DNA from 3 places in the Paenibacillus sp. NPDC056579 genome. Region 2 is predicted to be linked to each of the others. Evidence: riboswitches for the same ligand, from Rfam matches in the RefSeq annotation. Region 2 holds a riboswitch; each other region holds the start of a gene.

Region 1 (10,127 bases), on a different contig from region 2:
CAATCCAGGATACAGCGGGAATTGAGCGGTCAAATCTTTCACCATGCCGCGCACTTTGTCATGAACAGCGGCGTCGGATGGGTTTTTCAAGGTCAAAGCGATAATTTTGGCGATCGTTCTCATCGCTTCCTCGTTCATGCCGCGGGAAGTTGCAGCCGGTGTACCGATCCGGATTCCGCTTGTTACCATAGGCTTCGCCGGGTCGAAAGGAATCGCGTTTTTGTTACAAGTCACGCCTACTTCGTCGAGCAAATGCTCGGCGTCTTTACCGCTGATGCTCAAGCTGCGCAGGTCGATCAGCATCAGATGGTTATCCGTACCGCCGGAAACAAGATCAATGCCTTCGGCAATCAGAGCTTCGGACAACGCTTTGGCATTGTTAATCACGTTTTGCGCATACGTTTTGAATTCAGGCTGCAAAGCTTCACCGAACGATACCGCTTTGGCCGCGATAGTATGCATCAGAGGACCGCCTTGCGTTCCAGGAAATACGGCTTTATCGATAGCTGCAGCCCAAGCTTTGCGGCACAGGATCATACCGCCGCGAGGTCCGCGAAGCGTTTTGTGAGTCGTTGTTGTTACGAAATGAGCGTAAGGAACCGGATTCGGGTGCAAGCCTGCAGCAACCAGACCGGCGATGTGAGCCATGTCCACCATGAACAATGCGCCTACATCATTAGCGATTTGAGCCAAAGCTTCGAAATCGATAATGCGCGGATATGCACTTGCACCGGCAACAATCAAACGAGGCTTATGCTTGAAAGCCACTTTGCGCACATCATCATAATCGATGCGGGAATCGGATTCGCTTACTCCGTAAGCAACGAAGTTGTACAAAAGACCGGATGCGTTAACAGGGCTTCCGTGAGTCAAGTGGCCGCCATGAGCCAGGTTCATACCCAATACGGTATCTCCAGGCTGAAGTGCCGCCAAGTAAACCGCCATGTTCGCTTGAGCGCCGGAATGAGGCTGAACGTTCGCATGCTCCGCACCGAACAGCTCTTTTGCGCGATCGCGTGCAATATCTTCAACGATATCGACGTACTCGCATCCGCCGTAATAACGGCGGCCCGGGTAACCTTCCGCATATTTGTTGGTAAGAACCGTACCCATAGCTTGCATAACCGCTTCACTTACAAAGTTCTCCGAAGCTATCAGCTCGATTTTATCGCGTTGACGGCCGATTTCGAGATTCATCGCCTCAACGATTTTAGGGTCTTGCTTGCGTAATTGTTCCATGTCTAATGTCCTCCTTAAAGTTCGGCTTATAGGGATGTATCATTCCAATTAAGACTAATCAATTTAGCTGCAGGTTTCCGTGCCGTTAGCCGGAACTTCTTGGGCAGTATAAACCGCCCGCGCTCCGCCGATGAGCTTTGGTCGGGTAAACGCCATTTGGACGGACGCCTGTCCGATCTGGCGAATGGTCGGTCTAACCGGAACGGCTACCCGCTTCAGATGCATGCCGATCAGCGTGCCCCCGATATCGATTCCCGCATGAGCTTCCACCGTTTCGACAACACACGCTTGCTCCAGCTTCTTAAAAGCATAGGACGCCATGGCTCCGCCCGCTTTGGGTACCGGAACGACCGATACTTGCTCCAGACGATATTCCTTCATTGCCTCCCGCTCCAGCACAAGCGCCCGGTTCAAATGCTCGCAGCATTGAAACACAGGGTAAAATCCGACCTCGGCCCGTACCGCCTGGATGGCGTCGAACAAATGCCCGGCGACCTCTTCCGTTCCGGAAGTGCCGATGTGCCGGCCGATCACTTCGCTCGTGCTGGTACCGAATACGATCAGCTGTCCCCGCTCGATGTTACCCGCACGGATAAGCTCGCGCAGCACCTGCTCCAGCGCAGGACGTATCGAAGCGATATCCCACGCGCCGTTATCTGCATGACTCAAGTCTCCAGAGCTTGCTGCTGCAGTAGAAACGTCCGAATTGTTCACTTGAATCGCCTCTTTCATCAAGCTTCCGTTACGGATGAATTGCGTACTTGTCTTCAAGCGCCTTGACTTTATTAATGCGGTTTTGGTGACGTTCTCCTTGGGAGAATTCGGTTTCGAGCCAAATTTTGACGATTTCCTGCGCTACCCCCGGCCCAATGACACGCTCGCCCATGGACAGCACATTCGTATCGTTATGCTCGCGGGTTGCTTTCGCCGAGAATAGGTCGTGAACCAACGCACAGCGAATGCCCGGTACTTTGTTGGCCGCAATCGTCATCCCGATCCCTGTTCCACAGATCAGAATCCCTTTGTCGGCTTGACCGGATACAACCTGGTCGCATACGGCAATCGCATAGTCGGGGTAATCGACCGAATCCGTACAGTTGCACCCGACGTCGGCTACCCGATGCCCTAACGATTCGATAAATCCGATCAATTCATCCTTCAGACGTACTCCTGCATGATCTGCTCCAATTGCAATGTTCAATGTCTTTCGCCTCCTGACTGTAGTTAGCTTCATTATAACCGAAAGATGGCAAAAAAACGAAAAAAGAGCAATCGAGTGCTGCGGACAGCACATCGACGCTCTTTGCCCAGGCGACCGGCCGTATGTCCCGATGCTCCACTGTGGTTAAGCCCACTCGTCGCCAGTTACATCGGGTCTTGTAATGTATCTTTATCATAGCGGAAATAAAGGCAGGTGTAAAGCCTAATTGGCTTGTGACTTTAGCTTTGCAACCAGCTTCAGCAATGCCGCTTCGATTTCCTCCGCACACTCTCGGTACAAGGACAAAGAACCTCCGAACGGATCGGCGATATCGTAATCGGGAAGCTTGCGCTCCAGCGTCAATATTCTCGCCCGTTCCTCGTCCGTCACTTGCTGGGACAGCGCCCGTTTTACCTGCAAATCGGCGATAAGACTCTCCATTTCCGCAATCAGGTCGGCGGCGTTCGGATCGTCGTCCACATATTCTTTCAGCGTATAGATTTTATCGATAAACTCCGGGTAACGTCCGATGGCGTGCTGTTTGTGGCCCGACGTCATGGTCAGGACGATATCGGCCCATTCAATCAACGATCTTGACAAAGTGCTGGAGCTCATGCTGCAATCCGAACCGGTCTCCTTCAATATCGCAGCGGCATGACGCGATACGGGAGCTCCATCCATCGCCGACACTCCGGCTGACCGCACCTCGATATGCGGTAATTGATGTTCCGCCAGCAGCCGCCGCATTAATCCTTCGGCCATTGGACTGCGGCAGGTATTGCCAGTACAAACGAATAAGATTCGATTCATAGGGATCCCTGCCTTTTCTTGTATAAGGATAGGCTGCATAGAGCCTTACCTCTCTATTGTACCTCAAAATCGCAAAAATAGGGACTATCCGGTTAACCAGCCCGAGCCAAAGATCGGTAGCTTGACTGGCGGCGAGGCTGGCTGCTAGAACAAGAAATGAACTCCGAACGCCAACAAAATAACACCGCCCATCGCTTCTCCGTATTCTCCCACCCATTTGCCCATCTTGCTGCCCAGCATCAGACCGATTATGGACATGAGCCCTCCGACGGAGCCGAACATCAGCACGGTCAATACGACATCACCGGCAAACATCCCGAGCGACACTCCCACGGAAAAAGAGTCTATGCTTACGCTAAGAGCGAATAAAACGATGCCCCATAACGTCCGGTGGTCGATGGATCTCACTTCATCCCCTTTTAGGGAGCTGTACACCATATGGATACCGAGCAGCAAAAGCAGGGCTCCGCCGGCTTTGGTAGCGACCCCGCCCAACAAGGAGCTCACGTAGCCGCCCATAAACATCCCCATTAACGGCATCAACATGTGGAAAAGAGCAATGACGAAGCTGAGCTTCAATATGTCTAGCTTCCGGATTCCCTTCATGCCGATCCCGATGCCCAGCGACAGCGCGTCCAATCCCAGGGCAATAGCCATGATCAATATCGCGATAAATTGCCCCACCATTAGCGGAGATGTCCAATCCATCCACCCTCTACCCCCTGTCCGTTCCTAATCAACATATGCGGACGAGTTGGGAAACATGACTTGTCTGGGAATTTGGTGGGACAAAGGTGGAGCCGCGAACGGTAAAATGACGGTAAAAGCTGACCAGCTTACGATGCGAGTTTGCTAAAGCAAACCTTTAGCTATTTCCCCCCGTTTCTCACTGACATTTTCGGCAGTTCGCTGCGGGATTATACCTGTACCAGCGCCTAGACTTGGGTTATCGCCAAGCGGAAAAAAGCCGGTCTCCATTAAGGGAGCACCGGCTAGACTTCAATTTGCTAATGCGCGCGAATCTCAGGATGACTTTCGAGCTGCGCGGAGGTTAGTCAAACGCCATAGAATTCCGCGTAGATAAGGAATGCTCTAGGCTTCTATGACACGATCCGCGCTGCGTGGAGATCGGTCAAGCCCCATAGAATTCCACGTAGATAAGGAGTGCTCTAGGCTTCTATGACACGGTCGCCGGCCGCCTTGCGCAGCCGGTTCATGATAGCGGCCCCGATGCCCTCCTCGGGGCAAGTCTCGGCCAGGATGAAGCTGATCCCCGCTTCATCAAATTCGCGCAGCGCAGCGTACAGCCCCTGCGCCACCGATTCCAGGTCGCCCAGGCTGCCGCAGGCGACGACTCGATCCGCGCGCAGAGCGTCGGCGTGCTCACGGAACGTGAGGGCACCGGTACGCTCCCCGCGCGCACGGGCTGCATCGAGCTCGCGTTGGATGCGAGCGAGCACCCGTTCAGGCGCATCGCCCTGAACGAGCGTCATGACGCCGCGCGGCGCGTAATGCGTGTACTTCATCCCCGGCGAGCGCGGGGCCGCCGCGGGTTCAGCGTGCGCGGACGATTCGCGCACCTCCACACCCGGCAGCGCTTCGCGAAGCTGCGCTGCGGTAATGCCGCCCGGCCGCAGGATATGGAGCACGCCGCGGCCACTAGCTTCCTCCGGGCCGGCAGCGGCGTACTCCACCACCGTCGATTCCAGGCCGACGCCGGTCGGCCCCCCGTCGACGATGGCGTCGATGCGGCCCGTGAGATCCTCCAACACATGCTCGGCGTGTGTTGGGCTCGGCCGGCCCGAGCGGTTCGCGCTCGGCGCAGCTACGGGACAGCCTGCAGCGGCTATAAGCTGCAGCGCAACGGGATGGTCGGGCATGCGCAGCCCGACCGTAGACAGCCCCGCGGTGACAAGCGGGGACAGGACGCCGGGACGAGCCGGCAGCACGACCGTCAGCGGTCCCGGCCAGAAGGCGTCCAGCAGACGCGAAACGGCCTCATCCGGCGGAAGCGTCAGTTCCTCCAGTTGAGACCGGTTGGCGATATGTACGATCAAGGGATTATCCGACGGCCTCCCCTTGGCCGTAAATATTTGCTGCACCGCTTCCGTCTGTCTGGCATCCGCTCCCAATCCGTACACCGTTTCTGTCGGAAAGGCGACCACGCCGCCCTGCTGCAGCACAACCGCCGCCTCCGCGACGATGGCCGGATCCGGATTCCCGGCTGTTACCTTCCAGTATGTCGTCATCGTCATTCCATCCTTATCGCGATAAGTTTCCCTCTGTATCTTTTGAATACCGGGCTCTCGCTTTACCTAGCGAGCCAGCATGCTATTAATCTTTGTGGCCGATGTGGCTTCGGCTACTTTCCCCTGCTCAATTAAGCAAACATGGAGCCGATTTTTTTCAGTAAGTCCCACAAAAAGAAGCGAATTTCCGGCTGTGGAGTCTCGTCATCAACAACCACTACAGCCGATTTGCTGTCAGTAGAACCCTTCGAGCCTTGAACCGTTTTGGAGTCGCTGCCTTTACTAGCATCGCTTGCCTGCTTGCTTTCGGTTTTAGTGCCTTTTCCGCTGTCAGCTGCTGCCTTACTGTCGGCTTGCTTCGCTTCCGGAGCGCTTTTGGCTTGAACCTCGTTCGGGCTTTTCGCAATCGCTTCACTATCTACAAAGCATAGCGGCGGGAACAGCACACACCACCAGTTTTGGCCTTCCGCTTCACCGATCGAAACGCGAAGCGCTTCGTAGTTGCCTGCAGGATAAACCAAATTGCCGTACATTTTGGTCGGAAACGGAACCATCCCAAGCTCTACATGATAGGAATAATCAAAGCCGTTTTTGCGCAGCGTTTGCCCTACCAGCTCGTTCAATTCCGGCAAATGGGCCCTGACGGTTTCTCTCGCCGCTTCAATAGTTTGCGGACCGGTAACCCATTCGTTCATTTGAGCGACGATAGCATCGCGAACCTCGCGCTTGATCCATTGATCGGACGGCGAGTCCGAATTAGCCAATATACGAAGACGGATCGATTCGTCAGGAATCTTGCCTTCCGAGCTGCCGGTTGCCGATACTGCAGCAGACGCATAAACGACCGTATTTTCACGCTGTGCTTCCCAACAAGAGATTAATAGAATAATTGCAAATGCTATATACAAATAATGAACTCGGGATGTCCGCTTAACCATGGTCCGTTGCCCCTCTCCATTCGCTTCATAGTGACTAGTATGGACGGAATGGAGAAGGTTTAAACCTATCAATCTATTTTTTAACTCTATTATTTCTTAGATAACTTAGAGAGAGAGTACAGATTCCGAGACGGTCTAGATCCTCTCACAAGCTTCAAGCGAAGGATTCTGGACTAGATCATATCCCGTTTCGGCTTCCCTCCCCCTGCTCTTCTTTTTTGGGGTCTACCCTACCCTCTTGCCCACGGTTTATTTACTCATTCGGGCAAGCAAAAAGCTTCACGGATGGTTTACGGAGATGACATGGCGGTTAATCCCGGCCAAATCCGGCACAATCCGGATTTCATCCCAGGCCGCTGCATCCGCCAGCATTTGCGAGACAGCTTCGGCCTGGCCGATGCCGACCTCGAGCCCCACAAGCGACGGCAGCGCCGGAAGCTGTGCCAGCTGCGCAATCAGCCGACGGTACAGCACAAGCCCGTCCGCCCCGCCATACAGCGCGGAAGGCGGCTCGTACAGCCGTATCTCCGGCTGCAGTCCCTCCTCATCCGCCTGCGGGATGTACGGCGGATTCGATACGACCGCATCGAGCTTCAACCCCCGCTCGATGTAAGGCGCTAGCAAGTCTCCTTCCACGAAGGAGACCCGCTCGCCAACCCCGTTCAGCTCCGCATTCGCTCTTGCCACCGCCAGCGCAGCCGGCGATATGTCCGAGCTCATGATGCTCCACTGCGGGCACTGCACGGCGAGGCTCACGGCAATCGCCCCGCTCCCGGCACCGATGTCGGCGACAAGCGGGCTTGTCTTGCGGTCGCCTCCATCCTGCCACAGCTGCTTGCCGAGCAGCACGATCTGCTCGACCAGCAGCTCCGTCTCCGGCCGTGGAATCAGCACGGCCGGGTTCACCTTGAAGGGGAGCCCATAAAATTCCTGCTCCCCTATAATATACTGCACCGGCTCGCCGGCCGCCTTGCGCTGCAGCAGCGCTTCCCATTCCCCTTGGCGTTCCACGGGGAACATTTCCTGCCAGCGCAGCAGCAGCTCGCTGCGGCTCCAGCCGAACAAATGCTGCAGCAGCAGCTCCGCACAGTGGGCCGCTTCAAGGACGTCATACCCCTGTAAAAAAGAAGAAGCCTTCACATAGGCTTCACGAATCGTCAACTTCCGTTCGACGGTCATCTCTTTACACTTGTTCCCCTTTATCCATGAGCTCCGATTGCGCAGCAATCGTAAGCGTGGAAATAATCTCTTCCATATCGCCGTTCAATACAGCATCCAAACGATGCAGCGTCAATCCGATACGGTGATCGGTAACGCGGCTTTGCGGGAAGTTATACGTCCGAATCCGCTCACTGCGGTCACCGGTACCGACTTTGCTTTTCCGCTCGCCTGCATATTTGGACATTTCCTCTTGCTGCAGCTTGTCGAAAATACGGGCGCGCAGCACCTGGAGCGCTTTTTCCTTGTTCGAGTTTTGCGATTTGCCGTCCTGACACGTCGCTACGATCCCCGTTGGGACGTGAGTCACGCGTACGGCCGACTTCGTCGTATTAACGGATTGTCCGCCGGCTCCGCTGGAACAGAACGTATCGACGCGAATATCGTTGTCGTTGATCTCGATATCGATGTCCTCCATCTCCGGCAATACGGCTACCGTTGAAGTGGACGTATGAATACGCCCGCCGGATTCCGTTGTCGGAATCCGCTGTACGCGATGCGCGCCGCTCTCGAACTTCAGCTTGCTGTACGCACCCTTCCCGTTCACCATGAAGATAATCTCCTTGAATCCGCCGAGATCGTTCATGCTGACATCCATAATTTCCGTCCGCCATCCTTGGGCGTCGGCAAACTTCGTATACATCCGGTACAGATCGGACGCGAACAAGGCCGCTTCATCTCCGCCGGCTGCGCCGCGGATTTCCACGATCACGTTCTTATCGTCATTAGGATCCTTAGGCAGCATCAAAATTTTGATGCGCTCCTCTAGCTCCTCCTTGCGTTGGGAGAGCTCTTCAAGCTCCATCTTCACAAGCTCGCGCATTTCGTCGTCGAGCTTCTCGTTCTGCATGATCCGTGCAGCATCGTACTGCTCTACTACGGCTTTGTATTCCGTATAAGCCTCGTACGATTCCTGCAGATCGGATTGCTCCTTGGAATATTCCCGCAGCTTTTTCGTATCGCTGGTTACATCCGGATCGCACAGCAGCTCACTCAATTTGTCATAGCGGTCCGCCAACGATTGCAGTCTGTCTAACATCTTCATTCACCCCTTATGTCGCCAATGCTAGTAATATTATTTTAAACATTAAAACGGAAATGCATAACATCGCCGTCCTGCACTACGTACTCTTTCCCCTCCAACCGCAGCTGTCCTTTTTCCTTCGCAGCGTTCATCGATCCCGCATTCACCAGGTCGTCATAGCTCACAACCTCGGCACGAATGAAGCCGCGCTCAAAATCGGTATGAATGACGCCGGCCGCTTGCGGAGCTTTCATTCCTTTACGGATCGTCCATGCGCGCACTTCCTGCACGCCGGCCGTAAAGTACGTGTACAACCCGAGCAGCTTATACGCCGCTTTGATCAGGCGGTTCAAGCCCGATTCCTGCAAGCCCAGCTCCTCCAGGAACATTTCCTTATCTTCGCCTTCAAGCTCGGCGATCTCGGATTCCACCTTCGCGCTGATCGGCACTACCTCTGCGCCTTCCAGTGCTGCATATTCGCGAACCTTTTGCACGAACGGATTGTCGTCGGCGTTAGCCACTTCCGATTCGCTCACATTAGCCGCGTACAGCATCGGTTTCATAGTCAACAGGTGCAGATCGCGGATAAGCAGCTTTTCATCTTCCGTCAGCTCTACGCTGCGGGCCGGCTTATCGTTGTACAGCGCCTCTTTGATCCGCTCAAGGCATTCCACTTCAGCAGCGTACTTCTTGTCGCCGCCTTTCATATTTTTGCGGGATCGTTCAATCCGCTTCTCGACCGATTCCACGTCTGCCAATATCAGCTCCAGGTTGATCGTCTCGATATCGCTAATCGGATTGACCGTACCGGATACGTGCGTAATGTTCTCATCCTGGAAGCAGCGCACCACATGAACGATGGCATCCACTTCGCGGATGTGGGCGAGAAACTTATTGCCCAAGCCTTCGCCGCGGCTCGCGCCTTTAACCAAACCGGCAATATCTACAAATTCGAAAGCGGTAGGCACCACATTCTTCGGCACGACCATCTCGGTCAGCTTGACCAGCCGCTCATCCGGAACCTCGACTACACCCACATTCGGATCAATCGTACAGAAAGGGTAATTCGCCGACTCGGCACCCGCTTGCGTAATTGCATTAAACAAAGTGGATTTGCCAACGTTCGGCAGGCCCACGATCCCTGCTTTCAAAGCCATATATAGGACAACTCCTTAGCTATCGTTTCTAATATTACTAAATAGTTATTATATCGCAAAAAGAGGTCCCCTGTCACGCAAGAGACCGTTTTTCCAGCAATATTCAGCATTTTATTTCTTCGTACCTGTCTATAGCTGCCCGGAAACTCGCCGCAGCTCATTGGCCAACCGATGAAATTCCGCTTGTGCCTGCGCATCATCGGTTGCAAAATAGGCCGCCGACAAAAAGCCGATCACTTTATTCGCATCGTCCGGGCTAATTAAAATGTCCGGCTCCAGACTCGCTTCATA
Region 2 (10,127 bases):
TGTGAGACTCGTTCGTCTGATTGGGCCTCTGTATAGACAACGAACAGCTATTGATGAAATCGACATGATCTAAAATAAAAATAGTTAATTTTTCCCGATCATAATGATCGGCAGGATCCTATTATTTTCGTCAACATGCAGCAAAATCCCTTTATTCCATAAGCTGCTAGATACTATATGAAGGCCCCAATATACAGACACAGCTCCAATACAATTCCATACTACAGGCCGATATTTCGCTTATGCCCCATGTAGCTCCCCGCTCCCGGAAACCCGCTCTCGATAATTTCTTTGAACGTATCGGTAAAACCATAGGAAGCCAAATCGCAAATCGGGACCATTCGGACATTCGCAAACTTCATAATAATGGAAATGGAAGCTTGCCAATACAAAACAAAGCCGCCGATCCTCAATCGACAGCCTCGTTTTGATTCTATATGTTCAGCTTAAACCCAGTTTCAGTTTCATTAACATCATTATTTCTTTTTAGCTTCTTCGAACTTTTGATTGATTTTTTCTTCGGCCGTGCGCAGCGCGGTATTCACGTCCACATTATTAAGCAGCATGTCCGTGAAGCTCTCGTTCACAAGGTTAAGAGCATCTTGACGAAGACCGCTGTTTAATCCCGGTGCTCTCATAGGCTCCATCGGCGCAACGTTGTTGACGAACAAAGCCTGCAGGTTTTTCCCTTTCAAGGCCGGAGCATCGGTACCGAAAGCTTTTTTTATCTCAGGCTTGTTGACCGGAACCTCTTCTCCCCGTTTCGACGCTTCCATCATTCTTTCATCGCTCATTAGGTACATGATCACCTCGAAGGCCTGATCCTTATATTTGCTGTTGGAGGTGACGCTCCAATAAATTGGAAAAGCTTGTACGCCCGTTTTCGGTTTTTCTTTAAAGGTAGGCAGACTGACGATATCCCAATTCAAATCCGGCGGAAAATTGATTTGGCGTCCCCAGCCGAGTGTAGTCATAGCGACATTTTTCTGTTTCTCGAACTGTTCAATCTCCGGCGTAGCGGATCTCGTATTCGTTGGTCTGTTATTTCCGGGAATTTTATAGATTCTCTCCATCGTGGACATGATCGTTTTCCAGCCGTCGGTATTGACGTTAGCCTTGTCTTGTTTGGGATCAAACGGCGAAAGGGACATTTGATTCAAACCGATCATGGTATGCGCGGAGCTAAGCCCCCGATAATCGACGCCGTCCATAGACCGCGTCATGAGCTTGGCCAGATCGTAGGCGTCGTCCCAGGTCATGCCGTCCTTCGGATACGGAACGCCGAATTTATCGAATATATCTTTGTTATAATACATGACGGACTGGCTCATTTCCTTCGGTATGCCGTAGATGCCCTTCCCGTCGGTGAAGTATTTGAGCGTATCCAATAGCTGCGGATAAAACCGGTTCATATCGTAGTTATACTTTTTGGCCAGCTCGGTCATATCGTAGTCGAGGCCAAGAGCTTGGATGGTATTGGAAAAAGAAGTCGTGGAATACCACGTAATGTCCACGACGGTTCCCGCTGCGACCAGATCGGGCAAGTTCGTTCCTTGCCCTCTTTCAATATATTTCGGGGTAATATGAGGAAATTTCTCACGAATCGGATTGCCGATTTCCTTGTCGAATCGTTCCTGGCCTAATCCGATATGTGAAGCGAATACAAGCTCAATGGGCTCTTTCTTTTCAGCTTCTTTGTTTGCCGTCCCCTCCTGAAGTGGCGTTCCTCCTCCTCCTGAGCAGGCCGCCAGTAAAGTGACGGACAAGAAGAATGGAACGATCGCGATCTTTTTTCTTAACCATGTTTTCATTGAATATGCCCCCTTAATATAAGGTAAGGCCGATCGCATCCGCTAGCACAGAGGCAGCTGAGCAATCGGCCATGAGATACATCAAAGATTACCGAATATTTATGCTGCCCTTGAAGTCTGCCGAATAGATCTCGGCAGCGGGCGTTCCTGCTGCTGAGTTCCCTCTCCAGATAACGATGGTGATATCGGAGGAGTGACCTCGTTTCACACGGGAAGTTTCCAGCATCAGGCGTACGGTGTACGCTGCCCCCTTGTCATCCACTGCCTTGCCTTGAACATAGCCGCCGGATGCCGTTGTTGCCAGCCAATCCGCACCGTTCATCGTCAGGCGCAGCCCCTGCGGCTCGGCATGAATCCGCAAGGTCCCGCTTACATTGTCTCCTCTGCGTTCCCAGCTGCCTTCCATATGGATTTGCTTCGTTCTGTCTCCGAAAATACCCGATGGATCGGGAACATCCGTATGACCATTTACTTGAAGCGAACCGTAAGTCGCCGCATTCACTGTCATTATCGCCGTTGCCGCTCCCGCAATGTCCTTATAGTACGGGTTGGACCCTAGCGATGCTTTCACTTCGTACAAACCGGCTGGCAATGCCGCCGGAAGATCTGCTTGACCGTATACGCTTGTCGAAACCGTCGCAGAACGTACAGGCTCATAGGTTCCGTCCGCCAAAATTCGTTTCAGATCAAAGGTTACCGGCAGATCATTCAGCGCCCCGGGCTCCCCGTCATCCTGCTGTTTAACAAGTGCAGAAATCGTGACATTCGATCGATCCGAATTCAGGGAGCCGACAAATACGAGACTCGCTTCCTCCTTCTGAACGGTCAGCTTACTTTGGGCTGCGCTCGGCTGCCATATTTGGTCGGAGGATCCTGCATATTGCGCCTTCAAGCCATACTCCGCGGAATTCCCGGATGGTACGCCTGCGTTCACACGATAATTCAGTACCGCTTCTCCTGAAGGACCCGTTACGGCTTCGCCGATGCTGGTATCGTTCAAGGAGAATTGGATCGTCTGCCCCGGCAGCGGAAGGCCATACACACTCGTCAGGATCGTGCGCAGCTGAACGGAGTCGCTATAGCTGTAGACTGCATTCGAAACCGAGAGGTCCAGCTTCGTGGCAGCAGCGTAGCCGCCAATATATACTTCATTTATGTTGTTCCACGTATCCGCTGTATTGCCATGCCCGTTGAATTTAACGTAACGCGCTTTCGTCTTTTCGAATGAGAACAGCTCCAGACCGGCGGTTTTGCCGTTGCTGCTTCCGGCGTATACCTTCTTCCAGTCGGTACCGTTCTCGGACAGCTCCAGATCAAAGAAATACTTGTTTTTGTCCCCGTTCAAGAAAGCGCCAATGAAGCTGTCGACCCATTTGCTTTCTCCAAGATCGAATTGGATCCAATGCTCTCCTTTGGCGGCGTAGCGAGTAGCCAGATTGCCATCAATCGCGTTCGGCGGCGGAAAGCCGGAATTGTAGCCCGGGCTTGCCGTAACACCCGTGATCTGGAATGGAACCAATCCATTCGGAATGTCGCCATAGACAGGTATCGGGGTGAACCGAACGCTGTACCGGTTCTCCAGTGTCGGATCCTGAGGATCCTTCACGGTAATGTACGCTGTACCGAAAGGCTCCTGTGCTTGGGTAACCTCAATCAAGTTCGAGCCGGTGGCAGTGACGACAGGAATGGTTGCCGTCCCTTCCGGCAGGGAGGCTTTATAGCTGTATACGGCTGGGTCAAATCCCGAAACCGCTTTGCCGTCTACTTGAATCCCTTCCAGCTTGGGAGATACGAAGACAGGCGGCACTGCACTTGTAGTCGCGCTGAAATCGATCCGCATGGCCGGCTTTCCTTCAAAGGTGCGCTGCGGCCGCAATGCCTCCGATGTGTTATCGCCGATGGAGAGGGTATGGTCCTCCGAAGTAATGATGTAGGTGAGTCCATTGCGCTTCTCGACACGTTCGATTTGGAACATTTCGCGGAAGCCGTTCTGTTCGCTGACCCCGTTCGGATACGCGCCGTTGCTGTCGGGGATTACTTTATAGGCGCCGAATTGCAGCGACATCCACTTTCCTTTCAACGCGCTGCCTTCCGGCAAGTTCGCGTCGGTAATGAGCGCGTCCACATCCGATCCATCGGCGCGACGAACCGCCCCCGTAATCGTTCCGGTATAGGAAGATGTGCCGATGGTCAGCGATTCGCCGCCGGATTGGAAGCCGCTTCCGTTAATCAAATAAGGCTTCGTGAAGCCGTGACGATCATAATGAACGCCGATTCTTCCGTTCAGCGAGTATTTCCCGTCAGCGGTAGCAAAAGGCTGATCCGCCGCCGTACTTCCGGTAATCGCCTCGTTGTTCATATTCACCAGCACGACATCTTCCCGGCCGTTCTTGAACTTGACGGAAAGCGCCACATGCTCCGGATTTGCCTGCTGCAGAGGAACTCTGCTGACGCTGGCAATCGCCGAATCACCGTTCAACGGCTCCATGACACTGATAAACAAGCTGTCCAGGTTACTTTCACCGGGAGCCTCTCGCTTCACAATCAGCGACGGACGCCAAAATTCATAAATGTTGTCATATACTTTGTCGCGGAACGAATGCGGGCTTTTGCCCAAATACACTTGGTTGCTTCCGTCGTCTACCATGAAGATACGCGTTCCAAGTCCGCCATCCTCCGCGTCACGGAAAGTCACATCCCAATTGCCCGGAGACTGTCCCGTGCTCATATCTCTGAACATGCCGTACCAATTCCGGGAATCCCCTTCTTTGACCGGGTCCGTCCATGTTACGTTATCCGGCAGCAGCGGATACGGCTTATCGATTTTTTGCAGCGGGAAGCTCGCTTCGGCCGTTTCGTCGAACTGGGTCGAGCCGTGCAGGAAATATTCATGAGTGCTGCCGCCGGTTACTTTGAACAAGTCGATCACGTATGGATGCTCGGCGTCAATGGTGTTCATGACGTTCAAACGCTGGTATCTTTGTGTGGTGCCCGGGTATGCCCAATTGCTGTATACTTCCGATGCTGCAATGCCGTCTATCCCTGGCTCGTAAAGAGAAAGGTTGCCGTTCGTAAACAGGTGGCCCGGGTTTCCGGCGCCTTGCTTGGTGCTGCGGAATTGATTTTTCTTATTCACCACCACGTTGTTGGTCGCAAGCGTTTCACTTGTGAAATCGCGCGCCGCATTCCGGGAATAGCGGATGCCTCCGAGCAGCTCCTTCCCGAAGCCGAATAACGTGGAGGAGAGCACATTCGGATGAACATGGTTCGCATAATCGTTGAAATGGAGATTGTACTGCGTCTGCAAACGACCGTCACCATCCCCTAGCATCAAATGGCCGTAAGCCGGCAGCAGCTGGGACGTTGTACTGTTACGTTTCGAAGCTCCGCCCTTGGTCGTATCGTCGAACGGAGGCAGATCCCCGTCAGGGAACGCTACCTTCTTCTGCGCTTCCTTGGCACTGGCGAGGAAAGCCGACTGCCTGTCGATCTTCTCCTTCAGCTTCTGCTCTGCTTCCGTTTCCGGCGAATGAATTTGGAAATACGTTTTGATCAGCTGGGAAATCGTATAGTTGGAATTGGCATAGCCCGCATGATAAGAGAACGATTCAGGAAACATACCGTCCCGCTTGAAGTTGTCTCCTACCGTAATATCCATATATTTGCCCAGCCACTCGAGCAGCTCCGGACGGTGAAGCACCGTGGCTACTCTGGAGATTGCTTCAACAGCGCCCGACAGATTGGTGGAAGTATGAACTTTCATAGACTGATAAGTCGTCAGCCAATTGACTACATTGAGGAAGAAGTCGTTCGTAATATGCTCCCGGACATCGTAGCCTTTGCTCTGAGACAGCTCTTGCAATGCAGCGCTATTAAATATTCGGTCAAAGGCGTAGATTTCCCCGGTATGCATTTCGTGAGCAATACCGTTATGGTCGCTGACCCTTTGAATATCCGTATTGTAATAGTCGTCTACATCGTCCGCGCTGATGAACGAAGCCCCATTCTTTTTGGTCATGTAAAAATCCGGAACGGCCGTCGCCCACGCATCCAATGCTATCGCCGCTCTCCGGGCATATTTCTCGTCCCCGGTTGCCAAGTAAGCGTTTGCCAACACCGGTAAATTGTCGGACATGAATTGGGTTTTCTCGTAGTCGATGCGCGCCTGAATCAGATACTTTTTGCCGTTGTACAACACATAAGGAACGCTGACGGTTTTCCCGCTCATTACCTTCACGGATTCATACTGATAGGGGTATTGGCTGTTGTTCGGAAAGACCAGCCCTTTCTTCGTCTGGATCTGGTCCGGATTCGCCGGGCTCCATACCCATCCGTCGCTGCCGTCGAAGGGATCGTTCAAGACGGTGCGCGGGGATTGCTGCGGCACCAGCCTAAGCCACTGCTCGTCCGTATACTGGGCAAGCAGCTTATCGGCGTTGGCTATAGCCGTTTGCAGCTCGGTCGCGCTTGGCGGGAAATACGGGTGCTGGACAGCAGCAGCTGCGGCAATGTTCTGAGATCCGATAGTTGCAGAGGATGCTGCGCCACCCGAGTCGGTTACTGCTCCCATCTCAGCCAAAGCATAGGAGCTAAGTCCGTTTAATTGCGAGAATTGAAAGGCCACAATCATCGCTGCCACCACCGTTCGATGCTTTTTTAACACTAATACCATCTCTCTTTCGTAATAGATTTATGAAAAAGCCGAGGGAACAAAATGTATGAATCTGTCTTTAGCCCCGGCTTTATCGCCGTTTTTCATTTCGCTGTGAAGAGCCTCCTCCCGAATCAGGTCCGGATATCGCAGCTAATCGGATGCTATAAGGGCAACAACTTTTAATTAGAGCGCTTTCATAAAATAGCTGCATTAATGGGCCGATAGTATGCCGTCGCGATTTTTTTCTCATTTTTGCCTCTAAGCTCCCGTTCCGACTTCATTATATTGGTAAACATTAGGAATTAGCTATGAAAAATGTTTACTTCTTATGTGTCTAATATTCACTTTTACTGGAAATCGAATGGGGTACAACAGGTGCATAGTACAAGAAAAGACGCCCCCTGCTGGAGTGCGCCCCGTTTTTGCTCGAATCGTAATTAGTCCTTGTATATCCAGTACATTGGCACATCAGCTGCCTTGTTTGTTTGTGAACGGAGAATAGTAGGGATAATGCATCGCTTCTTGAACTTGACGAACTACATTCTCATTGGTAAGCGATTCTACGAAATAGAGACCGAGATCGATGGAAGCCGATACGCCTCCGCCTGTAAACACATTGCCATCCCGTACGAAGCGCTCCTGAACCACTTCAGAGCAGTAGGGCTCCAGCAGGTCGTATGCGGATGGATTCGTTGTCGCTCGTTTCCCGGTCAAAAAGCCTGCCGCCCCCAAAATTAAAGCTCCCGTGCATACAAACACTTTGTATTCCGCATCTCGTGCCGTCTGAATCCATGAAATGAATTCGGTATCGAATCTGAGCTGCCTTGTGGACATGCCCCCAGGTATAAAGATCAGATCATAGTCGGATAAATCCGGGCACACATGCTTGATTTGTATCGTCAACCCGCGATCATCCGTGATTTGCTCTTTGTTGGAACAGAAATGCCAGGACACATTTTCTTGTGCCTTTAAAATGCCGAGCCAAGTTACCGCTTCATAAAAACCGACCAAATCGAGCGCCGTCATCTTGTCGAACAAAATGTAAGCCATCTTCATTTCAATATCACCTGTCCCTTCATGAATGGAAAATAAAAAAGCATTTGATTACGATCATGAGATCGCAAACCAAATACTTTGCCCAGGCGTACGGCGATATGAACATGTGCTCCCTCGTGGTGATCCACGTTTACGCCAGTAACACATACCAAATATTTACTTTATTGTATGTCAAAACAGCTGAGCATTCAATAGTCCTTATTGCATTCCTGGCATTTCCCTTTCTCTTCCCGACTATTCCTGACGAAAATTCACGGAAAAGAAGGAGCGCCCTCCTCTACAACATAGGATAACCGGATTGGTAAGATATGGAGGTAGCAAAGGAATACATTTTCTAAGAAAAGGTGGAGAACACAATGAAAAAATTTCGTTTTGCAGCGATGGCATTGGCAGTAACAGCAGTAGTGGCACTGGGAGTCTCTGGACTCGGAACCTCCGGCGAGGCGGACGCTATGTATTACGGGTATGTGCCAAGCGGGATGGGAGAAACTTTGGAAATGGCTTACTGGTGGTATTTCCTGAGATAAGAGTGAGCTTGTGCCTTCTAATAGGCAGCACTTAGGGGCTGCAGCAAAAAAAAATCGTCTTTTGCCTTGCGGCAGAAGACGATTTTTTGTCAGATGGTGCCTGCAGGCAGACGTTATCCTTCTACTATATCGGCGACCAGAGCGCTCGCGACCTCTACCATCTTGGGGATTACGGCTTCATTGCTGCCGGATACGTATAGGTCTCCCTCATAATGACGGAATGGAATCTTCGCATCGCCATAGCTCCACATGAAGAAATCTCCCTCAATCGACATGGTGGTGGAGCCCGTCACCGTAAATACGGATGTGTAGGTAAATTCCGGTTCGGACGCGAAATACTGTTTGCATTCTTCCAAAGATATATGTTTTGCGGAATCTTCAATTTGTTGAAATTCTCTTGTAATCCGATAGCGTTTGCTCACTTAAGTGACCTCCGTTAGTGTATGGAATTCGTTCGCCTAAAGCTCTGGTGAGACGGTGTACGTATCTCCGACGAACAAGCAGTCTCGTATCTATCATAGCCGAAACGGGGCGTGAACTCCACTTAAGCGGCCGGGTTTATATCAGGCTGCCTATAGACTTGGTAACGCATATCAGTCTATCGGACAGAGAATCCGCTATTCCCTACAATACAACCGCGCCATCAGGCAGCCTTTTACTCAGATCTATATCATCCTCGAAGGCAAAGGAACCATCGTTCGCCGGCGCCTCCGGAACGCAGCAAGCTCCCTTACCCCGAGCTCGCGCAAAGCCGTAACTACATGCTCCCAGTCGTACGCCAGCTGCTCCGGATCATGAGCGTCCGAGCCGAACGTAAGAGGCACGTTCCGCCATATAAGCAGCTCGATCAGCTCCAAGGACGGAAACCAGGCTTGGCAAGGCTTGCGCAGCCCTGATGTATTGATCTCGACGGCTGCATCCGACTCTGCAATGATGCCGACAGTCTCCTCCCACAGGACACGTACCGGGTGAGGGCACACTCCTTTGACAGCGTCGATATGACCCATAATATCGTATTGCCTGCTGCGGACCGCCTCGTGCAGGAGACGGAGGTATCCTGCATACGTCTCCTCCGGATCGGTATTCCCCTGCTGCCACCTTCTGCGGCTGAACACATGGATTCCGTCTACATAATGGACGGAGCCGATGATATAATCGAGCGGATAATCCGCGTAGATCCGCCCGTAAGCCTCCGCCCAGCCCGGAATATAATCGGACTCCACCCCGAGACGGACGTCGATGCGTCCCTTATATTCCTCGCGAAGCTGGGCCATCTCCGCAACATAGCGCGGAAATTCGGACTTCGCCATCGTCATATCCGGTACGGGCCGGTCCTCTTCCCGGTGGAAGAACGGACTGTGGTCCGCCAGTCCGATCTGATCCAGACCGAGAGCGACGGCAGCCTCGATCATATCTCTTAGAGAGCCTTTTGCGTGTCCGCAGCGCTCGTGATGCGTATGATAGTCTATTTTCATAGCATGAGTCCGCCTTAGTAAATCAAGGCTTCTCCGACTTGATGTATTGCGTTATCGCCTCTTCCGCTTCGCGCAAGGCGGTGTTCACGTCTTTCTTGCCCTCGACGTATTCTTTGAACTTGTCTACGACAATGCCTCTCGATTTCGTATAAAAATTGGAATATGGCGGCGAGGCGGGAGCCGGTTTGCTTTTGAAAATACTCTGGATCTTCTTGTCCTTGAAAGCCTCGTTTCCTTTCAGGAATTCGGCGTTGAACTTAGGGTCCTTCATCAGAGGCAGCTTGCCGGCCCTCGAGCTCATTAGCTGTACTTCGTCGGAGAAAATAACCTCCATCGCGCGCATGGCGTCATCCTTGTGCTTGCTCGATTTGCTGATGGCCGTCACGTTAATATCGTAGGCTCCATACAGATTCGGCCGGCTCGAGTAGCTCGGATACTGGGCGACATCCCAATTGAGCGACGGGTCCGCCGTCAATTTATCGAACAAGTTAATTGTCGTCAACATCGCGACGTTTTTGTCTTTCGCAAACCGGTCCGTGACGCTCCCTTTCATAATGCCTTCCTTCGGCGTATTGCCCCGGATATCGTAAATTTTCTTGCCGGT
Region 3 (10,127 bases), on a different contig from region 2:
GCGGAACCCAGATTGAAGTATATTTTCAGAACATCAAATATATGTTTGACGGTTTTGAGAAAAAACCGGCCGAAGATCAAGGACAAGGCTTTATTTACAACGGCACCACGTATGTTCCTCTCCGGTTTGTGAGCGAAGCGCTTGGCAAGGAGGTTCAGTGGGACGGCGATACCCAGACTGCATGGATCGGGAGAAAAATCGACAGAAGCGCGGTTATCGCTACTTACCCGGGGGGCCAAGTGACCCGTGGCGATTATGAAACATATTTGGCCATCATCCAAATGGCCGATCCGCAGCAAAAAAGCGCAGAGCAAACCGACGCCTACAAGCAAAGTGTTATTAACCGCATTGCCGGCTCGCAAATCCTGCTCGACAAGCTAAGCGAAGAAGCGAAGGCGGCGATTCCTTCCGCGGTGGATGCGCAAATGAAAGGAGCCGCTAACTTCCTGCAATCGAACGCCGAAGAGATGAGCAAGCACGGCGTTACCGAGGAAGATATCCGACTGTATGTTCGCGATGGAGTTATTCTCGACAAGTGGCTGCAGTCGTTTACTGACGAAGCCGGACTTAGAGCCGCTTACGATAAAATGGTTGCCGCTAATGATGAGAGTGTCGTGAAGGCTTCGGTCCGCCATATTCTCATTATGAACACGGATAAAGATAAAAAACCGCGCACCAAGGAAGCCGTGGCCCAAATCGTGAAAGAAGTGCAGGACAAGCTTCGGAACGGCGAAGATTTCGCAGTGCTGGCGAAGCAGTATTCGGAGGATATGGGCTCGAAGGATAACGGAGGCCTATATAAGGATGAGCCGATAACCCGTTGGGTGGAAGCGTTCAAGAAGGCCGCCCATACGCTTGCGCTGAATACCGCCAGCGATCCGATTGAGACGGAATACGGCACCCATATTATGCGCGTGGAAGCGCGGGATTTCATCCCCTATGCGCAATTTAACGATACCCAGCTGGCGGAGACCATCATGGACTCTCATTACCAGCAGTTTATGAATAGCGAGCTGCCTTCCCTCCTGCAAATCGTGGAAATACCGAAATAACGGCTTGCGCTTAAGAACTCCTGCAAAGTAAAGCCTTGGCTTGGGAATCAATCCGAATCCATTGCTTATATTGGTAAGAAAGACCGGCGGTCTCCCTCCGGTCTCTTCGTCATGGCATTGCACGTGCAATTAGTGTAAAATGTGGTAGATGTATATTGACAGAAAGAAGGTACCCGAATTCATGTTTGCTGCACACGATTGGAAGGATTACGAATTAATCGATACAGGGGATGGAGAAAAACTGGAGCGCTGGGGCAACATTGTGCTCCGCCGGCCGGACCCGCAGATCATTTGGCCGCTGCCTAAAGAGACAGGCCAATGGCGGGGCGCCGACGCTCACTATCATAGAAGCTCCAGCGGCGGCGGCCAGTGGGAGTACAAGAAGGAAATTCCGGAGCGTTGGACGATTTCGTACGACAAGCTGTCGTTCCACATTAAGCCTACCAGCTTCAAGCATACCGGTCTGTTTCCTGAGCAAGCCGCCAACTGGAGATGGATGATCGACAAAATTCAAGGCTCAGGCCGCAAGATCAAGGTGCTGAACCTGTTCGCCTATACCGGCGGGGCAAGCGTCGCTTGCGCCTATGCCGGAGCGGAAGTATGCCACGTTGACGCATCCAAAGGGGTCGTTCAATGGGCCAAGGATAACCTGCAGCTGTCGGGTCTCGGAGATCGTCCCGTTCGCTTCATCACGGACGACGTATTCAAGTTCGTCCAGCGCGAGCAGCGTCGCGGAAGCAAGTACGACGCTATCATCATGGACCCTCCTTCCTACGGCCGGGGCCCGAACGGAGAGACGTGGAAGCTCGAGACGAATCTGTATCCGTTCGTGGAGTCCTGCATGCAGATCATGTCGGACAGGCCTTTGTTCATGCTGATCAACTCGTATACGACGGGAATTTCCGCTACGGTATTGAAAAATATTTTGGCCATGTCGATGGGCAGATCCTACGGCGGTCAAATTACTTGCGGAGAGATCGGCTTGCCGATCACCGCATCCAAGCTGATGCTGCCATGCGGCATTTTGGGTCGTTGGGAGGCGTAGCCGATGGCGCCGGCCTCTCTTCCTTCCGTTCCCGTGCTGTATGAGGACAATCATATCATCGTCGTCGTCAAGCCGGTCAATGTTCCGACGCAGGAGGACAACTCCCACGATCCCGATCTGCTTACGATGATAAAGCAGGACCTGAAGCACCGGCATCACAAGCCGGGCAACGTGTATTTGGGGCTCGTCCACCGCCTGGACCGTCCGGTAGGCGGCGTGATGGTATTCGCCAAAACGTCGAAGGCCGCTTCCCGGCTGTCCGATGCGGTTCGTACCCGGTCCATCCGCAAGGTTTATACGGCGGTGATCAACGGCAAGCCGAAGCAGCCGCAGGGCACCTTGACCCACTACTTGCTCAAGGATCCGAAGACGAATATGGTTTCGGTCGTACCGCCGAACAAACCCGGCGCTAAAGATGCCGTTCTTGATTACCAGGTGCTCGATCATCAAGAAGGGCTCTCGCTAGTACAAGTCGAGCTGCATACAGGCAGACCGCATCAAATCCGCGTGCAGTTCGCCGCTATCGGCTGTCCGCTCGTAGGGGATCAGCGGTACGGAGCACATTTGACCAAGCCGGGACAGCAGATCGCCCTTTGGTCAACGGAGCTCAGCTTCGAGCATCCTACGACGAAAGAAACGCTTCGCTTCAGCTCCAAGCCGCCTAAAGCTTACCCGTGGTTTCTGTGGGCCGAACGAATGCAGCTGCAATGAGAAAACTATGCTCCGCAGCCCCATAGCGGAAAAAAAGCCTAACGACAGCCTTTTCGGCTTCGTTAGGCTTTTTCAATTCGACAATCCATTTCGACGAATAGCGGCAAAAGGCTCCAAATTATTCACGAGCTCATCGGCTTCAGCCTGTCACCCTCCGTAAACCACAGCCGATAGCTGATCAAGCTCAGCACAATGCTTGTCAGCGCAGCCGACGACACCAGCGCAAACATAATGAGGATCTGGTATCGGACCGCTTCAACCGGGTTCGCGCCCGCCACGATCATCCCGGTCATCATGCCGGGCAGCTGTACGAGTCCTACCGTCTTCATTCCATCGATGGTAGGAATCATGCTCGCTTTGACCGAGCGCTTCAATGGCTCATGAATCGCTTGACGCGTCGTCGCTCCAAGCGACAGCAGCGCCTCGATCTCTCCTTTGGAGGCGTCCACCTCCCGTATCATTTGGTTAATGAACAGCCCGGAAACGATCATGGCGCTCCCTATGGTAATCCCGCTCATTGGGATAATATATTGAGGCGTCGTTTCGATGATCCGCAGCCCAAGCAGCAGTGCCATAGTCGACGCTTCGGTGATCGTAATGGCGATGGCGATTCTCCAGCGGATGCCCTGAAGCCCCTTCCCTCTGCTCCCTGCATTCCATGAGGCTACGGCAATCATGGAGCATAAAATAAGAAGAAGAAAAACAGGATTTCGCGCGTTAAACACAAATTGCAAAACATAGCCTATCAACAGCAGCTGAACGGCGGAACGTACCGTGCCTATCGCAATCTCCTTGCTGAGGCCAAGCTTTTGCCACATGGATATAAGGATAGTAATCGCAATAAATAGCAGAGTCAATATTAGTGCCGTATTGGACATGCCGCTCTCTTCCTTCCTGTTCCGTACCCCGACGGTTATTCATCGTCCCGCGGAATGAACTGCCTGGCCGCCTCCGTCACCGGCTGGTTGAAGAAAATACTCGTTTCGCTGTTCTCCATCAGCGTATGCTCAGCCATAAACCATACCCGGTCACTGGTGTGACGCGCTTGCTCCAGATCGTGAGTCACCCAAATCATAGCGGTCCCTTCGTTCCGATGCCACGCAAGCAGCGTCTGTTCTACAGCCTGCTTGCTGTGCAAATCCAGGGATGCCGTGATCTCGTCCAGCAGCAGCAGCTCCGGCCTGAGAAGCAGTGAGCGAACGAGCGCCACGCGCTGCTTCTCTCCTCCGGACAGGTCGGATGCACGCTTGCCCCAATTCATGCTGCCAAGTCCTACGTCTTGGAGCAGCTTGTGAGCCAAGGCTTCCTCGAATGGCTGCCGATGAAGCTGGCTTACCGCCCGCAAATTATCCTCTACGCTGCCGGGGAGCATGACGGCGTGCTGGGCCACATAGCAAACCTGCTTCCTCCACTCCTGGGGCGTCCACTGCTGCTGGCTCCTCTCCTTGAACCATACCGTCCCCTCGTCGGCTGCATCCAGCATGCCGATAATTCGCAGCAGCGTGCTTTTCCCTTGTCCGGACAAGCCTAACAGAGCTACGATGGAAGGCTCCATGATTTGAGCGTTAACATCGGCAAATAATAGGCGCTGCTCCTCCTGTTGGCGAATCTTTTTCTCCAGCTTCCGAATTTCCAGTAACATGTATCGTTCACATCCCGATTCCCTCTGTTCAATAGTGTCCGCACCCTTGCGTCCGTTTGACGACTTGTCTATTATAGCGCATTTCCAACACTTGGTGCATGAGAAGTTGAATACGACTCAAACTGCGGCGGATAGGGTAATGATATAATAATCCGACGATTCGTCAGAAGACTTCCCAAGCTTAGGAGGAACAAGCGATGGCTAATGATAAGAGAAACTTGATAGAGGATTTGTTGTGTTTAAGAGTCAAATGGAACCCCGGCAGCGAATATCCCCTGAAAGCGCAGGCAGCCTGGCTAGAGGCCGTGGAACGCGCGGTGGAAGCGGAATCTAAAGTGGAACGGCTTCTCCAATCCATAACCGAAAAAGATAGGGAGATTGAACGGTTACGCAGCCTGGTTCATGGTGTGCCCGGGAGCTGAGCTTCTTTGGGAGCCGAATGGCCATCGAGCCGACCGAACCGCCCAGCGATAGCGGCAGCCGAACAAGATTCAGTTCATGACGTATCTCCCACAACAGAAAAAACACCCAAGCCTTTGCCCGGATCCGAACGACCGCACGAAGGCTTGAGTGTTGCTTGGCAAGGAGTTATACGGCACACGCGCTTGCTCTCTCTGCCGCATCCACTGTATGTTTGAGCAGCGTGGCAATCGTCACAGGACCGACTCCTGCAGGGACCGGTGTTATGGCGCTCGCCCTGCCAAGACAAGCGTCATAGTCGACATCCCCGACGTTACCCGGATTATACCCGGCATCCATGACGACCGCGCCCGGTTTGATCCAATCGCCCTGAACGAATTTCGGCTTGCCGACGGCAGCCACAACGATGTCCGCCTGCTTGACGATATCAGCCAAGCCGTTCGTTTTGGAATGGCATATCGTCACCGTCGCGTTCCGGTTAAGCAGCATAAGAGATACGGGCTTGCCTAGAATAGGGCTTCTTCCGATGACGACGGCATGCTTTCCTTCCAACGGCAGCTGATACGCATCCAAGATAGCCAGTATTGCCGCTGGCGTACACGATGGATACAGACCGAAACCGAAAGCGGTCTGGGCGAAGCCCAGCGTTGTGACCCCGTCCACATCCTTCTCGATAGCAATAGCCTCAAAAGCCGCCCGCTCGTCAATGTGATGCGGTACGGGATGCTGAAGCAATATGCCGTGCACGGTCGGATCTGCATTGAGCTCCCTTATTACTGCGAGCAGCTGCTCGGTGGTTGTTTCCCCGCTCATCTGAATCCGTTTGGATTCCATGCCAAGCCGTCTGCAGGCGTTGCCTTTCATTCGGACGTACGTTTCAGAGGCAGGATCATCGCCTACCAGCACCGTAGCCAAGCACGGAGTTATCCCCTTGTCCGTCAACCGGGCGATTCGCTCCTTCAGCTCCTCTTTGATTTCGCTTGCTACACTCGCGCCATCCAAAATCATGCTATTAGTTTCCATAACCATCCATCCTCTCGGCTTGAGTAATGTAAAAACGCAAAAAGGCAAGGGATACGATCCCTTACCTTTGCCCAGGCGTACGGCTAATGTTTCTATGTGCTCCCTCATGGTTACCCATGTTCCGCCAGTTACACATAGCTTATGTACGTATATCATAACGCTATTTTCAATCAAGATCAACTAGGCGTTCGCAACTTTCCCCAATAAATATACCAGTACCTGCTGATTGTGGGAGGAAATCCGGCTTAAATAATTTTGCAGGAAATGATCCCGAATCTCTTTTCCGCGCTGGCATTCGGTCTTCCCTTTGTCCGTTACCTGCACCCAGACGATACGACGGTCCTTCTCATCGCGCTCCCGCGTGATCAGCTCCGCCTTCTCCATCCGGTCGAGCAACGTTGTAATGGCGGCCGGCGTCGTAGCCAAAAACTCAATGAAATCGGAAGGCTTCATTCGCTCGTGTCCCGATAGCAGCTCCAATACGGTCAATTGTCCTTCCGTCAACGTTGGCGCGAGCTCCGTCTCCATATGATTGCGCAAATCTTTGGATAGCTTCCACCATAGCTTAGCAAATTCGTGAGTAACCACAATTCATCACTCCTGCATCTACTTTTATTGCCTTCGTCCGCACTTGCTCCAAGATCGGTAGTACCGTCACCATCTGTGCTGTTACTAATATTATACCACTGACAGCCCAAGGTTTAAAGGTTAACGCTATAAATATTTTAAGACATTAATCGATAAAAAACAGGCACATTAGACCTCATTCAACATATATTGCATTATGGGCACATGAGGATCGGCGGAGCTTGTCAATTCATGCGAAGGAGCGATGCGGTAATGGAAGCGTGGAAGCAGATGATCGGAGAGAAAGCGCTGCAGAAGGGCATAATAAACGACCCACAATGGCTGGAGAGGCTTGATGATTCCATGCCAGTGTGGGCCGTCCTTGAAATGTTCATCCAATTAATAGAAAAAATGGAGCCTAACTACAACAGCTACGATTAATCCACCTTCAGCAGGTCGACGATCAAATCGGTCTTAGGCACTGAAATGACTTGTCTGCCTGTAGATTTGCGCTGCTCGATCGGTGTAGCTTCGGACGAGAAGGACATTCTCTCTCCGCTCTGCAGAACGGCCGTAAGCAGCAGCTCCTCCTTGACGGTATACGCCTTGATAAGGACGTCGCCGTTCGGTCTTACCCGTTTGCCTTCCCGGAACTCGAACGTGAAAATTCCTTTACCTCCCCGGCCTTGAACCGGATAATCCAGTATGAGAGAGCGCTTAGCATAGCCAAGGTCGGAAATGACGAGAAGCTCTCCTTCCTCACCTTGAATCCATTCGGCACTGACAACCTCATCGTCGTCCTTCAGCTGAATGCCGCGAACGCCGCCGGCTGCTCGTCCCATTGGATTAACCTCATCTTCCCTGAACCGGATCGCCATCCCCTGCTTCGTCACCAGCAAAATATCCTGGTCGTTCGTACTCACGCGCACATCGATGATCGCGTCATTCTCCCCTACTTTACAAGCGACGATACCGTTCGAACGATTCGTCATATATTCCTTCAGCTCAGTACGCTTCACCTGTCCGCGCTTGCTGACGAAAACAAGCGATTTGCCCGGATCGTCAAAGTCGCGAAGCGGAATGACGTTCACAATACGGTCATCCTTCGGAATCGGAATGACATTGACGATCGCCGTTCCGTTCTCTTTCCACTTGTACTCGGGAGCCTGATGTACCGGAAGCAGATAGTACTGGCCTTTCTGCGTAAAGATCAGCAGGTTGTCGAGCGTATTGACCTCCAGCAGATATCGGACGTAGTCGCCCTCCTTGAGGCCGGTCTTCTCCAGCTCGCCGCCCGAACGGGTGAACGAGAGCTTGCTTGTCCGCTTAATGTACCCTTCATTGGACAAGGTGACGAAGACGTCCTCCGCCGTTATCATGACCTCGAGATTTACCTTCAGCTCTTCCACTTCGTCCTGAATATCCGAACGGCGGTCCACTCCGTACTTACTGCGAATGCCGGACATTTCATCTTTGATAACACCCATCAGCTTCTTCTCGCTGCTCAAAATACCGCGCAGGTAAGTGATCGTCTTCTGCACATCCTTCAATTCCTTCTCGATGGAATGAATCTCAAGATTGGTCAGCCGGTACAGCTGCAGCGTAAGAATGGCGTCCGCTTGACGCTCGGTAAAGCCGAACTGTGCAACCAAGTTGTTTTGCGCATCCTGGCGATTTTTGGACGCTTTGATCGCCGCGATGACTTCGTCCAATATGTTAAGCGCTTTGGCCAAGCCCTCCAACACGTGAGCCCGATCCTCCGCCTTGTCCAGCTCATACTGGGAGCGGTAGGTCACCACTTCTTTCTGATGCGCTATATAGGCTTGAAGAATTTCTTTGACGCCAAGCTGCCGAGGCGTCTTGTTGACGATAGCCACCATGTTGAAGTTATAGGTGACTTGAAGGTCCGTCTTCTTGAACAAATAAGCCAATATGCCTTGGGCGTCGGCATCCTTCTTAAGCTCTACAACGATTCGAAGCCCGTTGCGTCCGCTTTCGTCACGGACAACGGCAATGCCCTCGATCTTCTTCTCGAGACGGATGTTCTCCATCGCGGTAACAAGCCGCGCTTTGACAACCTGATACGGAATCTCGGTAATGACGATTTGCTGAGCGCCGCCGCGCACCGTCTCAATCTCCGTACGGGCACGGATATAAATGCGGCCTTTGCCGGTACGGAACGCTTCCCGAATACCGTCCGAGCCCATAATGATGCCGCCCGTAGGGAAGTCCGGCCCCTTGATAATCTGCATCAGCTCGTCGAGCTCCATCTCGGGCCGTTCCATCAAGGCAATACAGCCGTCGATGACTTCTCGCAGGTTATGCGTCGGAATTTCCGTCGCGAAGCCGGATGAAATCCCGCTTACTCCGTTCACAAGCAGGTTCGGATAACGGGAAGGCAGCACTACCGGCTCCTTCGTCGTGTTATCGAAATTATCTTTAAACTGCACGGTGCGCTTCTCAATATCGCGCAGCAGCTCCATCGCGATTTCCGATAAGCGGGCTTCGGTGTAGCGCATCGCGGCTGCAGGATCGTCGTCCTGCGAGCCCCAGTTGCCGTGACCGTCGATCAGCACATGCCCCATCTTCCACGGCTGCGCCATCCGGACCATGCCCTCATAAATCGAAGAGTCGCCGTGCGGGTGATAGTTACCCATCACGTCGCCGACGGTTTTGGCCGATTTCCGGTATGGCTTATCGGGCGTATTGCCGGCATCGTACATGGCGTACAATATACGCCGCTGTACCGGCTTCAAGCCATCCCGCACATCGGGAATCGCGCGGTCTTGAATAATATATTTGGAGTAGCGACCGAACCGGTCGCCAACCACTTCTTCTAGAAATGCAGGTAAAAAGCTTTCCAATATCGTCACGTTTCATCTACTCCTCGAACTCGGTGAAGTCGACATTCTCGATAATCCAGCGCTTCCGCGGGTCAACCTTGTCCCCCATCAGCGTAGATACACGCCGTTCGGCTTTGGCCGCGTCCTCAATCTGTACCTGCAGCAGCGTTCGGGTAGCCGGATCCATCGTCGTCTCCCACAGCTGGTCCGGGTTCATCTCACCCAAGCCTTTATAACGCTGCAGCTCGACGTTCTTACCCAGCTCCTTGTTAAGCGCTTGAAGCTGCTCATCCGTCCAGGCATACCGGATCGAGCTGTTTTTGCCGGCTTTCTTCGTTACCTTATAGAGCGGCGGCTGGGCGATATATACTTTGCCCGAGTCGATCAGCGGCTTCATATAGCGGTAAAAGAAGGTCAGCAGCAGCACTTGGATATGCGCGCCGTCCGTATCGGCGTCCGTCATAATGATAATCTTCGCGTAATTGCTTTCGGACGCGTCAAATTCGGGACCGACTCCCGCACCGATGGCGGAAATGATCGCCTTGTACTCGTCGTTCTTCATAATATCGATCAGCTTCGCCTTCTCGGGATTCATCGGCTTCCCTTTCAAAGGCAAAATAGCCTGGTGCTTCGAATCGCGCCCCTGCTTGGCCGAGCCGCCTGCGGAATCTCCCTCAACGATAAACAACTCGTTTCGCGAGTAATCCTTGGATTGAGCCGGAGTCAGCTTGCCGCCCAGGTTTGAGCTCTCGCTCCTGCCCTTCTTCCCGCTCCGCACTTCTTCGCGGGCTTTGCGTGCCGCTTCTCTCGCTTTGGCGGATTGG

Evidence for each region. A riboswitch is a leader RNA that binds a small molecule or an ion and turns the genes downstream of it on or off. The one in region 2 is predicted to bind ZMP and ZTP.
Region 1: it holds a riboswitch for ZMP and ZTP, as region 2 does, so the genes downstream of both, rpiB (ribose 5-phosphate isomerase B) here and ACFQ88_RS25265 (DJ-1/PfpI family protein) in region 2, are expected to answer to the same signal.
Region 3: it holds a riboswitch for ZMP and ZTP, as region 2 does, so the genes downstream of both, ACFQ88_RS00895 (bifunctional 5,10-methylenetetrahydrofolate dehydrogenase/5,10-methenyltetrahydrofolate cyclohydrolase) here and ACFQ88_RS25265 (DJ-1/PfpI family protein) in region 2, are expected to answer to the same signal.

Annotation. Positions count from the first base shown of each region.
Region 1 covers NZ_JBHTVD010000016.1:139,386-149,512, forward strand. Annotated here, with positions in the region: gene glyA (serine hydroxymethyltransferase) at 1-1,239, opposite strand, end outside; gene ACFQ88_RS36385 (TIGR01440 family protein) at 1,303-2,010, opposite strand; gene rpiB (ribose 5-phosphate isomerase B) at 1,982-2,440, opposite strand; ZMP/ZTP riboswitch at 2,538-2,618, opposite strand; gene ACFQ88_RS36395 (low molecular weight protein arginine phosphatase) at 2,663-3,250, opposite strand; gene ACFQ88_RS36400 (manganese efflux pump MntP) at 3,395-3,958, opposite strand; gene ACFQ88_RS36405 (L-threonylcarbamoyladenylate synthase) at 4,420-5,505, opposite strand; gene spoIIR (stage II sporulation protein R) at 5,631-6,437, opposite strand; gene prmC (peptide chain release factor N(5)-glutamine methyltransferase) at 6,717-7,616, opposite strand; gene prfA (peptide chain release factor 1) at 7,621-8,694, opposite strand; gene ychF (redox-regulated ATPase YchF) at 8,736-9,836, opposite strand; gene ACFQ88_RS36430 (peptidoglycan recognition protein family protein) at 9,966-10,127, opposite strand, start outside.
Region 2 covers NZ_JBHTVD010000007.1:68,726-78,852, reverse strand. Annotated here, with positions in the region: gene ACFQ88_RS25280 (hypothetical protein) at 222-392, opposite strand; gene ACFQ88_RS25275 (ABC transporter substrate-binding protein) at 477-1,811, opposite strand; gene ACFQ88_RS25270 (discoidin domain-containing protein) at 1,900-6,474, opposite strand; gene ACFQ88_RS25265 (DJ-1/PfpI family protein) at 6,934-7,521, opposite strand; ZMP/ZTP riboswitch at 7,595-7,674, opposite strand; gene ACFQ88_RS25260 (hypothetical protein) at 7,878-8,048, shown strand; gene ACFQ88_RS25255 (hypothetical protein) at 8,162-8,470, opposite strand; gene ACFQ88_RS25250 (histidinol-phosphatase) at 8,714-9,523, opposite strand; gene ACFQ88_RS25245 (ABC transporter substrate-binding protein) at 9,546-10,127, opposite strand, start outside.
Region 3 covers NZ_JBHTVD010000001.1:165,502-175,628, reverse strand. Annotated here, with positions in the region: gene ACFQ88_RS00925 (peptidylprolyl isomerase) at 1-1,052, shown strand, start outside; gene ACFQ88_RS00920 (class I SAM-dependent methyltransferase) at 1,234-2,097, shown strand; gene ACFQ88_RS00915 (RluA family pseudouridine synthase) at 2,101-2,808, shown strand; gene ACFQ88_RS00910 (ABC transporter permease) at 2,931-3,686, opposite strand; gene ACFQ88_RS00905 (ABC transporter ATP-binding protein) at 3,722-4,450, opposite strand; gene ACFQ88_RS00900 (hypothetical protein) at 4,648-4,872, shown strand; gene ACFQ88_RS00895 (bifunctional 5,10-methylenetetrahydrofolate dehydrogenase/5,10-methenyltetrahydrofolate cyclohydrolase) at 5,039-5,893, opposite strand; ZMP/ZTP riboswitch at 5,956-6,035, opposite strand; gene ACFQ88_RS00890 (MarR family winged helix-turn-helix transcriptional regulator) at 6,074-6,481, opposite strand; gene ACFQ88_RS00885 (hypothetical protein) at 6,734-6,901, shown strand; gene gyrA (DNA gyrase subunit A) at 6,898-9,333, opposite strand; gene parE (DNA topoisomerase IV subunit B) at 9,341-10,127, opposite strand, start outside.